DNA from 4 places in the Variovorax sp. J22R115 genome. Region 1 is predicted to be linked to each of the others. Evidence: predicted binding sites of a transcription regulator. Region 1 holds the regulator's gene; each other region holds the start of a gene.

Region 1 (2,199 bases):
CACGCCGCGATTCGCCGCGTCGCGCAGCGTGCGCAGGAAATAGCGGCCGGTCTCGTCGTCGGCGATCTGGTAGTACTGCACGTCGAGCGTTCGCTCGGCGCGGCGTGCGAGTTCAAGACGCGTGTGGAGCGCGAAATCGCCGCCGGGCATGAGACGGAAGCCGCTCAGGTCCGGGTCGGGCTGGGAGGCCTTGGCCATGCTGCCGAGCGCGGTGTCGGCCGAGGCGGCGATCGCGGTGGAAGGCGTGCGTTCGAATTCGTCCGGCAAGGTCGCGCAGCCGGTCGCGAGCAGCAGCGCCATGATCCACACCCAACCCAGCCGCAACCCATTCGTGAACAGGGCTGGGCGACTTGTCATCGGCAATCGCCCTTCAGAGGGCCTTGCGCAGATTGGCGGGGGCGATGCGCAAGGCTTCGCGGTACTTCGCGACGGTGCGTCGCGCGCACTCGATGCCCTGCTCCTTCAGCATCTCGGAGATCTGGCTGTCGGACAGCGGCTTCTTGAGGTCTTCCGAACTCACGAACTGCTTGATGAGCGCGCGCACCGCCGTGCTCGACGCATTGCCGCCGGTTTCGGTGCCCAGCGCCGAGCCGAAGAAGTACTTGAGTTCGACGGTGCCGTAGGGCGTCGCCATGTACTTGGCGGTGGTCACGCGGCTGATGGTCGACTCGTGCAGTCCGAGTTCGTCAGCGATCTCGCGCAGCACCAGCGGGCGCATGGCGAGTTCGCCGTGCACGAAGAAGCTCTTCTGCCGTTCGACGATGGCGTTGGACACGCGCAGGATGGTGTCGAAGCGCTGCTGGATGTTCTTGATGAACCAGCGTGCCTCCTGCAGCCGCTGCGAGAGCGCCTGGCTGCCCTCGCCCTTGTGCTGCTTGAGCGCACCGGCGTAGATGTCGTGCACGCGCAGGCGCGGCATGACTTCGGGGTTGAGCATCACGCGGAACTTGGTGTGGGTGCCGTTGCCGACACGCGTGACGATCACGTCGGGCACGACCACATTGCGCTCGACATCGACAAAGCGGCGACCCGGCTTGGGTTCGAGCCGCGCGATGAGCTGCAGCGCCGCGCGCACTTCTTCCTCGTTGCTGCGGGCGAGCGTGGCCAGGCGCTTGAAGTCGCGCCGGGCAAGCAGTTCCATCGGCTGCTTGCAGATGGCGATGGCGGTCTTGCGCACCTGCGCTTCATCGTCGGTCTCATCCTCGTGCGCCAGGGCTCGCAACTGGATGGTCAGGCATTCGCCGAGGCTGCGCGCGCCCACGCCGGCCGGCTCCAGGCTTTGCAGCAATCCGAGCGCGACCTGGAAGTGATGCACGAGGTCATCGAACTGGTCGTTGTCGTCGCCCGCCAGGCCGGACGCGAGGGCGGGCAGCGAGTCTTCGAGGTAGCCGTCGTCGTTGAGCGATTCGATCAGGAAGCGGAGCGCGGCGCGATCGGTTTCGCTCAGGCGCAAGGCCAGCGCCTGACGGTGCAGGAAGGACTGCAGCGATTCCTGGCTGCGCGCAAGTTCGGTCGCGTCAGTGCGCTCGTCGTCGCCCAGGTTGTTGGCGCGCGCGGGGGCGTCGCCGCCCCATTCGCTGTCGTCGGGGGCGAGGTCGACGGAACCGTCGCCTTCCCAGTCGGGCTCGCCATCGGCCGTATCGGCGGTGGCGACTTCGGAGTCGCTGGTGGTCGCGACCGCGGCTTCGGAGACGGACGCCGAGGCGCCGGGCGTGAAGTCGCTGTCGCCCTCGGCCAGTCGATCGTCGTCGCGCACCTGCGCATCGGCCGTCTCCAGCCCGAACTCCTCGCGCGTGGCCTCTTCGGCCGTGCGTTCGAGGAACGGGTTGTCGTCGAGCATCTGCTCGACTTCCTGGGTCAGCTCGAGCGTGGAAAGCTGCAGCAGCCGGATCGACTGCTGGAGCTGAGGCGTCAGCGCGAGATGCTGCGATACGCGCAGCGAGAGACCCTGTTTCATGGAGAACCGAAAACCCTCGCCTTAGGCATGGTCACATGCGGAAATGTTCGCCAAGGTACACGCGGCGCACCTCGGCGTTGTCGACAATCTCCGCGGGCGTGCCTTGTGCCAGCACGTGCCCGTCGCTGATGATGAAAGCGTGATCGCAGATGCCCAGCGTTTCACGCACGTTGTGGTCCGTGATCAGCACACCGATGCCGCGTTCCTTCAGGAAGCTGATGATTCGCTGGATCTCGATCACC
Region 2 (2,199 bases), on a different contig from region 1:
GCCGACTGCGAGCCATACCCCCTTGCGCAATGCGGGGCAGTGGGTCATCGGCGTCGCGCTGGGGCTCTATTTCACGCCGCAGGTGGTCTCGTTGGTCGCGGGCGTCTGGTGGGCGATTGCGCTGGCCATCGTGTGGGCGTTGGCGATGGGCTGGGTGTTCGGGCTCTGGTTGCATCGCCTGCATGTGAAGCGAATGCCGCACGTACCGGTGCACTCCATGAGAGCCACGACTTACTTCTCAGGCGCGATCGGCGGCGCATCGGAAATGACCTTGCTGGCGGAACGCGCAGGGGCCCGGACGGATCTGGTGGCCGCCGCGCACAGCCTGCGGGTGGTGTTGGTAACGATCCTGGTCCCGTTCGGGATGCAGTGGAGCGGGATGCACGGGCTCGAGATCAATGCGTCGAGCACCCGCGTGGTGCATGCGGGCGGGTTGGCCTTGCTTGCCATGGCGACCGGGCTGGGCGGTCTCGCCATGGGGGCGGCCGGTCGCACCAACCCCTGGTTCATGGGGCCCTTGCTGGTGGCGATGGGTCTGACCGTCGCCGGGCAGCAGCTGTCGGGAATACCGACCTGGCTGTCGAACGCGGCGCAGCTGGTGATCGCCGTGAGCCTCGGGGCTCGATTCAGCCGGGAGTTTCTGCACACGGCGCCACGCTGGTTGGCAACGGTGGCGATCGGGACGCTGGGGTTGATCGCGCTGTGCGGCGCGTTCGCGTGGGGCTTGTCGCGGGTGACCGGACTGCATCCGGCCACGATGATCCTGGGGACTTCACCGGGCGGGATCGCCGAGATGTCGATCACCGCGAAGGTGCTTCAACTCGGCGTGCCGGTCGTGACGGCGTTCCAGGTGTGCCGCCTGGTGGCGGTGCTGCTGATCGTCGGCCCGATGTACGGGTGGCTGGTCCGCAGGGAGCGTCGGCGCGCTCAGTGAACCAGCACGGGGGTGTGCGCCAGTTCGGCGTAGCCCTCGAGGGTGTCTTCCACTTCTTCCTGTGTAGGCGTATTGAGTTGCCAGGCCGCAATCTGCTGCTGGAAGAGCTCGGCCCACGAGCCGTCGAGGTAAACCTCTTTGCCCGAGCGCTTGTCGACGATCTCGAAGCCATGACGCGCCAGGACGGGCAGGTGCGGCGCCACCGGCGCTTCGCCTTCGGTCGGCTGCACGTGCACGACGACGAACGAGTCGGAGTCGTAGAGCATTTGCATTTCGGGTCCTGTGAGGATGTCGATGGCATTCATGGTGGTTAGATAGCAATCAACGCGCCAGTTTCAATATCGATCGTTGCGTTGTAGGCACTCGCCTGTATCTTTTTGTTTCTCCGATGCTAATGGCTAGTTCGAGGGCCGCATCGGTACTTGTTCACGCAGTTGCATTTCGACAAAGTCGCCTCCGGCCTGGGTCAGCCTGAGGCGCACCGGGAGGTAGGCCAGCTCGGGCGACAGCCACACTTCCACCTTGTCGTCGAAGGGCAGGCGAGGGTTGCGGGTGAGCTTTCGCACCGTGAAATTGCCGGCGGGCACGCTCAGTTGCTCCTCTTCGCCGACGTTGAAGGTCCAGATCTCGGCATCGCGCGGGCCGACAGTCTGGACGGCGATCACCGACCCGGGCGGATAGCGGAGCGGATCCCCGGCGAGCAGGGCGCCGAGTTGCAGCAGCACGCTCAGCCGGTCCTGCGCGCCCGCCAGGAGCATCACGCTCGGCGTGTTGTTGCTGAAGATCACCAGGCCCTGGTCGCGGGCGAAGTGCGAGGCGACTTCGGTCTTGCGCGTGTCCGAAAAGCGCAGCGGCTCGATGCCCGTCTTGCCGATCGCGCCGGTGCTGGTCCAGCGGCGGAGGGTCTTGAATAGAAAAGTGAGGGACAGGCGGGCGTCGTAGTGCTCGGCGTCCTGCATCCAGACCAGTTCGCCGAAGACGCCGGACATGGGAGTCGTTCCCACCTGGGCGGTCGCTGCGAAAGCCAGCCGCACGGAACCCGGAATGTGCAGGGGCACCGCGCCCGGCATGTTGGCCGCGGACGCTTCGTTGGCCGCAGCGGCTTCTGCTGCGGCGCTGTCGCCGGTACCCTTACCCGTGGCCGATGTCCCGGCATCGGAAGCGTCGGGCGACGCAGGTGCTTCGGCTTCGCCTGCGTCGATGGCGTTCTGCGCCAGCAAATTCTGGGGTGCGTGTTCGTGCGTGGGTTCCGGCGCCGTTGCCGC
Region 3 (2,199 bases), on a different contig from region 1:
CCCAGGATCTTTCGGCTACCAACGTGTTCGAAATTAGCCATACCGCGGGAATTGCGATTGAACTCATGGAAATTGTCGCGATGCCCACCAATGAGCCGTGAATTCCATGACTGTAAAATTCATAGATTGGCAAGTACAAATACGGATACTGATAAGATTGCGACGCGGCAGCCCACAAATCGAGATCCAGCCGCGAGTGATGCGCCATCCAACCAAGATAGATATGATGGTTTAAGGCGTCCCAGCTAAATCCGAAATTTCCAAATTTCAGGAAAATGATGACCATCAACGCCCATGCCACCATCGTAGTAGCGATGATTTCGCATTTCTCGGATGGAGGCATGCGAAGGCCGGTTTTGGATGACATCATCTAGACTTCAGTGATTGCGGCAGGTGAATTATTCTGCCGCGAGTTCATAGAAAAAGCCGCCCGAAGGCGGCTTGGTTGATAAGAACAGACTTTTAAGTCTTACGGCATTCTGCAGGAACGTATTTCGCTGCAATCGTACCGTTCGAACCAGTTCCGTAGCTTGAACCGGCCGACTTGCAGTTCCAAGAAATCGATCCATTCGTAGGAATTGTTCCAGCCGTGAGAGCGCTGCCCGTGGGAGCACCATCAGTGGGCGTCAGGATGAGCGTCTTGCCACCGTCGATCGAGGCGTCATAGGTGATGGTGATCGCGCCAGTCGCGCCGATCGCGACCGATGCGACATTCTTAGTAGCGGCGGGCGAACTCCAACCGGACGCAAAAGCCAGACCGTTTGCCGCGTTCTCGGCGACAGCGGTCTTCGCGCTAGCAGCCAATGAGAGGCCTTCCGTAACTTTAGCGCGAACGGTGTAGTCCTGATAGGCCGGCAGCGCGACAGCAGCCAGAATACCGATGATCGCCACAACGATCATCAATTCGATGAGGGTGAAACCCTTTTGCACATTGCGTGCGATGGAACGACGGTTCATTTCAGTTACTCCAGGTTGGTTTACAGAGGGCCCGAGGTGTGCCCCCGGTGCGCTCATGTAACCGCAGCAACTGTGCCAACCTTGTTTCGTCCCTCTAGGCCGACGTTGCTGCGGATTTGTTCACGTTCCGGTTACAACGTGTGACCAAACTGTTGCCCGAGGCTGACGAGAGGTGACACTTTTGTCACTCACCGAGCAATCGTGTCACACCTCCAGCACTTCTGCCGCCTGCAGCCACCGAATATCCTGCCCCCGCGCTTCCAGCCCATCTGTGAGCCCGTCGATCTGGCTCATGATCTCGACCGTCTCAGCCGGCTTGGTATGAGTGATGTAGATAGGATAGTTCTTCCCGTCCGCAATCTGCGCCAATTCACCGGCCAGCGTCGCAGGCGAAAGATGCAAACTCCGCTGCGCCAGCGCCTGCTCCCGGTTGCTGAACGCCGTCTCGATCACCAGCATCGCCACGTCGAGTTGGTTCACCCGCTCCCAGAACGGCGCATTCCGCTCGGTATCGCCGCTGAACACCCAGTTCGGCCCGCCCTGGGCGCAGCGCACGGCATACCCGCAGGCCGGCACCGTATGCACGGCCGGCAGCACCTCGATGTGCTTGAGCTTGCGGCTGCCGATCTGCAGTTGCTGCCCGATCACCAGGTCATGGAAGCACACAAAGGGCGCTTCCCGGGTCGGGATGCTCGCGAAGTCGGGCCAGATGACGTTGTTGAACACGTGGGCTCGCAGCGCCTCGATGGTCGCGCGCAGCGCGTGCACGCGCAGCGGCCGCGTGCGGCGGCTGGCGACGGCATCGATCATCAGGGGGAGCGCGGCGACGTGGTCGAGATGCGAATGGGTGAGCACGACGTCGTCGATGTCGGCCATCTCGTCCAGGGTGAGGTCGCCGACGCCGGTGCCGGCGTCGACCAGCAGGTCGCTATCGACCAGGAAGGAGGTCGTGCGGCAGTCCTTGGCGATGGCGCCTGAGCACCCCAACACACGCACCTGCATTTTCGCGAGACCCTTCATCTGCCAGCCCGAGGGCTGGCTGTTACTTTGTTTCGAACCGGGTTGCGCCATCCCAGTCCGGATCTTTGGGCTGCAACGACATCGAGGCTAAACGCTGCGCGTATAGCAGGTAAAGGACTTTTTTGGCATCCACAGTAATGAGGGGCGAAAGCATAGCTTGACCTTGCTCCCAATCCTGTGCCCGGTAGGCCGAAAGGACTCCATTCCAGCGTTCGAGGTCCG
Region 4 (2,199 bases), on a different contig from region 1:
GTCAGTGGAGGGATCGGCAGGCGGTCCACGAGAGGTGCCCAGACCCACTTGAAGCCATAGGCGAGCCCGACCCAGCTCAGGAAGCCGATGGTCGTGCGATCGACTCCCGCCTCGCGCAGCCGGAAGCTCAGCGTGCCGAGCACCAGCAGCAGCGGCAGCCCAGCGGAAAAGCCCAGCGCCAGCATGCGCAGCGTCGCAGGTTCGAGGTAGACCTTGAGCGCGTCGCGCCAGGGCAGGGAAGGTGGGGCTTCGTCAGCCGATGGTGCGGGCATTGAGCAAGTGTCGTTGGGGGCTCCTTATTATTCCCCCATGTGTTTGCTCTGCGAGTTTCATTCCGGTCCCCCGCACGGTCGACGTGCATTCCTGCTGGCGGCGGGCACCTTCGTGGCCGCGCCCGCACTGGCGCAGGTCGACGTCGGCGAGGCGTCGATGGCGCGCAACATCGTCCCTGCGGAGAACATCGAGCAGGCCGGTGTCCAGCAATATCACCAGCTCCTGGCGCAGGCCCGGGCCAAGGGCGCACTCGCTCCCGACAGCAGTGCCCCATTGCAGCGCCTGCGTGCCATTGCCAGGAAGATCATTCCCTTCACCGCCCAGTGGAACCCGCGCGCCGCGTCCTGGAAGTGGGAAGTCAACCTGATCGGCAGCAAGCAGATCAATGCCTTCTGCATGCCGGGCGGCAAGATCGCTTTCTTCACCGGCATCCTCGATCGGTTGAAGCTCACCGACGACGAAATCGCGATGGTCATGGGCCACGAGATGGCGCATGCACTGCGCGAGCATGCGCGGGCGCGGCTTGCGAAGAACGCGGGGACGGGGGCGGTGCTGTCGATCACCGCCCAGTTGCTCGGCCTGGGCCAGGCCGGCGACCTGGCGGCCCGGGCCGGCACCCAGCTCATCACGCTGAAGTTCAGCCGCAGCGATGAGACCGACGCTGACCTGGTCGGCCTCGAACTGGCGGCGCGTGCGGGCTACGACCCGAGGGCTTCGGTGTCGCTGTGGACCAAGATGGCGAAGGCGTCGAAGAGCGAGGGCGCGCTTGGTTTCCTCTCGACGCATCCGAGCGGGCCGGACCGGATCAAGGTGCTGCAGGCGAACGTGCCGAAGGTGGAAGGCCTGTACCAGGCCAGCCGGCGCGGCTGACGCGTCCTGGCGGCCCGAACGCGCGGGCGCCGTCGATCACGAACTTGCTGGACCCGACGGTTGAAGCCGTTGGCACACCCTTTGCATGTCATCTTGTACACAAGACAGGATGCTTGATGATGGTGCATGAAAGGGGCGTGTCCGAGAACGGGCCCGGGACTTCGTTGAAGGCGCTGGCTGCGGCGGCGTGGATCGCCCGGCTGGACTCACCGCTGCGTGGCGCCGGCGAAGGGCCGCTCGCGGGTCTTCGCTTTGCCGCCAAGGACAACATCGACGTCGCCGGTGTGCCCACCACCGCGGCCTGCCCTGCCTTCGCGCGGACGCCGACCGTGCATGCGCACGTGGTGCACCGGCTGCTCGATGCCGGTGCGGATCTGCTGGGCAAGACCAATCTGGACCAGTTCGCCTGCGGCCTCAACGGCACGCGTTCACCTTATGGCGCGGTGCCGAACAGCTTCGATGCGCGCTATGTGTCGGGCGGATCGAGTTCGGGTTCGGCCTATGCGGTGGCGACGGGACAGGTCGATTTCGCGCTGGGCACGGACACGGCGGGCTCAGGCCGTGTGCCCGCGGGGCTCAACAACATCGTCGGCATCAAGCCGTCGCGCGGCTTGCTCAGCGCGCGCGGCGTGGTGCCGGCCGCGCAGAGCGTAGATTGCGTGTCGATCTTCGCGCGCACTGTGGGCGTGGCCGCCCGCGTGCTGCACGCCGCAATGGGCTTCGACGCCGAAGACCCGTACTCGCGCAGTCTCTCGCTCGCGACGCAGACCTTCCCCGCGAGCTTCCGCTTCGGCGTGCCGACGGCGCTGCGCTTCTTTGGCGACAGCCAGTCGACCGCTGCCTTCGACCGCGCCATCGAGCAGATGAAGGCGCTTGGCGGCACACTGGTCGCGATCGACTACGCGCCGCTGGCCGAAGCCGCTGCGCTGCTCTACGACAGTGCGCTGGTCGCCGAACGCTATGCAGCCGTGCGCGAATTCTTCGATGCGCATGAAGCCGAGGTGGTCGAGCCCGTGCGCGGCATCCTCGCGCAGGGCCGCGACTACAGCGCGGCCG

The links. Region 1 encodes sigma-54, which starts transcription at its own class of promoters, with help from an activator protein. Its sites were predicted from a motif close to TGGCANGNAANCTGCTTT; they were not measured.
Region 2: the regulator sigma-54 is predicted to act here: its motif matches at 1,249-1,266, upstream of QTI04_RS20280 (DUF3567 domain-containing protein).
Region 3: the regulator sigma-54 is predicted to act here: its motif matches at 1,018-1,035, upstream of QTI04_RS26905 (pilin).
Region 4: the regulator sigma-54 is predicted to act here: its motif matches at 1,214-1,231, upstream of atzF (allophanate hydrolase).

The regions. Positions count from the first base shown of each region.
Region 1 is NZ_JASZYM010000010.1:106,213-108,411, forward strand. It holds gene QTI04_RS18710 (phospholipase D family protein) at 1-357, opposite strand, end outside; gene QTI04_RS18715 (RNA polymerase factor sigma-54) at 371-1,957, opposite strand; gene lptB (LPS export ABC transporter ATP-binding protein) at 1,989-2,199, opposite strand, start outside.
Region 2 is NZ_JASZYM010000011.1:141,666-143,864, reverse strand. It holds gene QTI04_RS20285 (AbrB family transcriptional regulator) at 1-934, shown strand, start outside; gene QTI04_RS20280 (DUF3567 domain-containing protein) at 928-1,206, opposite strand; gene QTI04_RS20275 (DUF3108 domain-containing protein) at 1,333-2,199, opposite strand, start outside.
Region 3 is NZ_JASZYM010000017.1:59,520-61,718, forward strand. It holds gene QTI04_RS26900 (hypothetical protein) at 1-370, opposite strand, end outside; gene QTI04_RS26905 (pilin) at 463-957, opposite strand; gene QTI04_RS26910 (MBL fold metallo-hydrolase) at 1,162-1,959, opposite strand; gene QTI04_RS26915 (CHASE2 domain-containing protein) at 2,000-2,199, opposite strand, start outside.
Region 4 is NZ_JASZYM010000023.1:47,026-49,224, forward strand. It holds gene QTI04_RS30240 (AmpG family muropeptide MFS transporter) at 1-272, opposite strand, end outside; gene QTI04_RS30245 (M48 family metallopeptidase) at 310-1,143, shown strand; gene atzF (allophanate hydrolase) at 1,260-2,199, shown strand, end outside.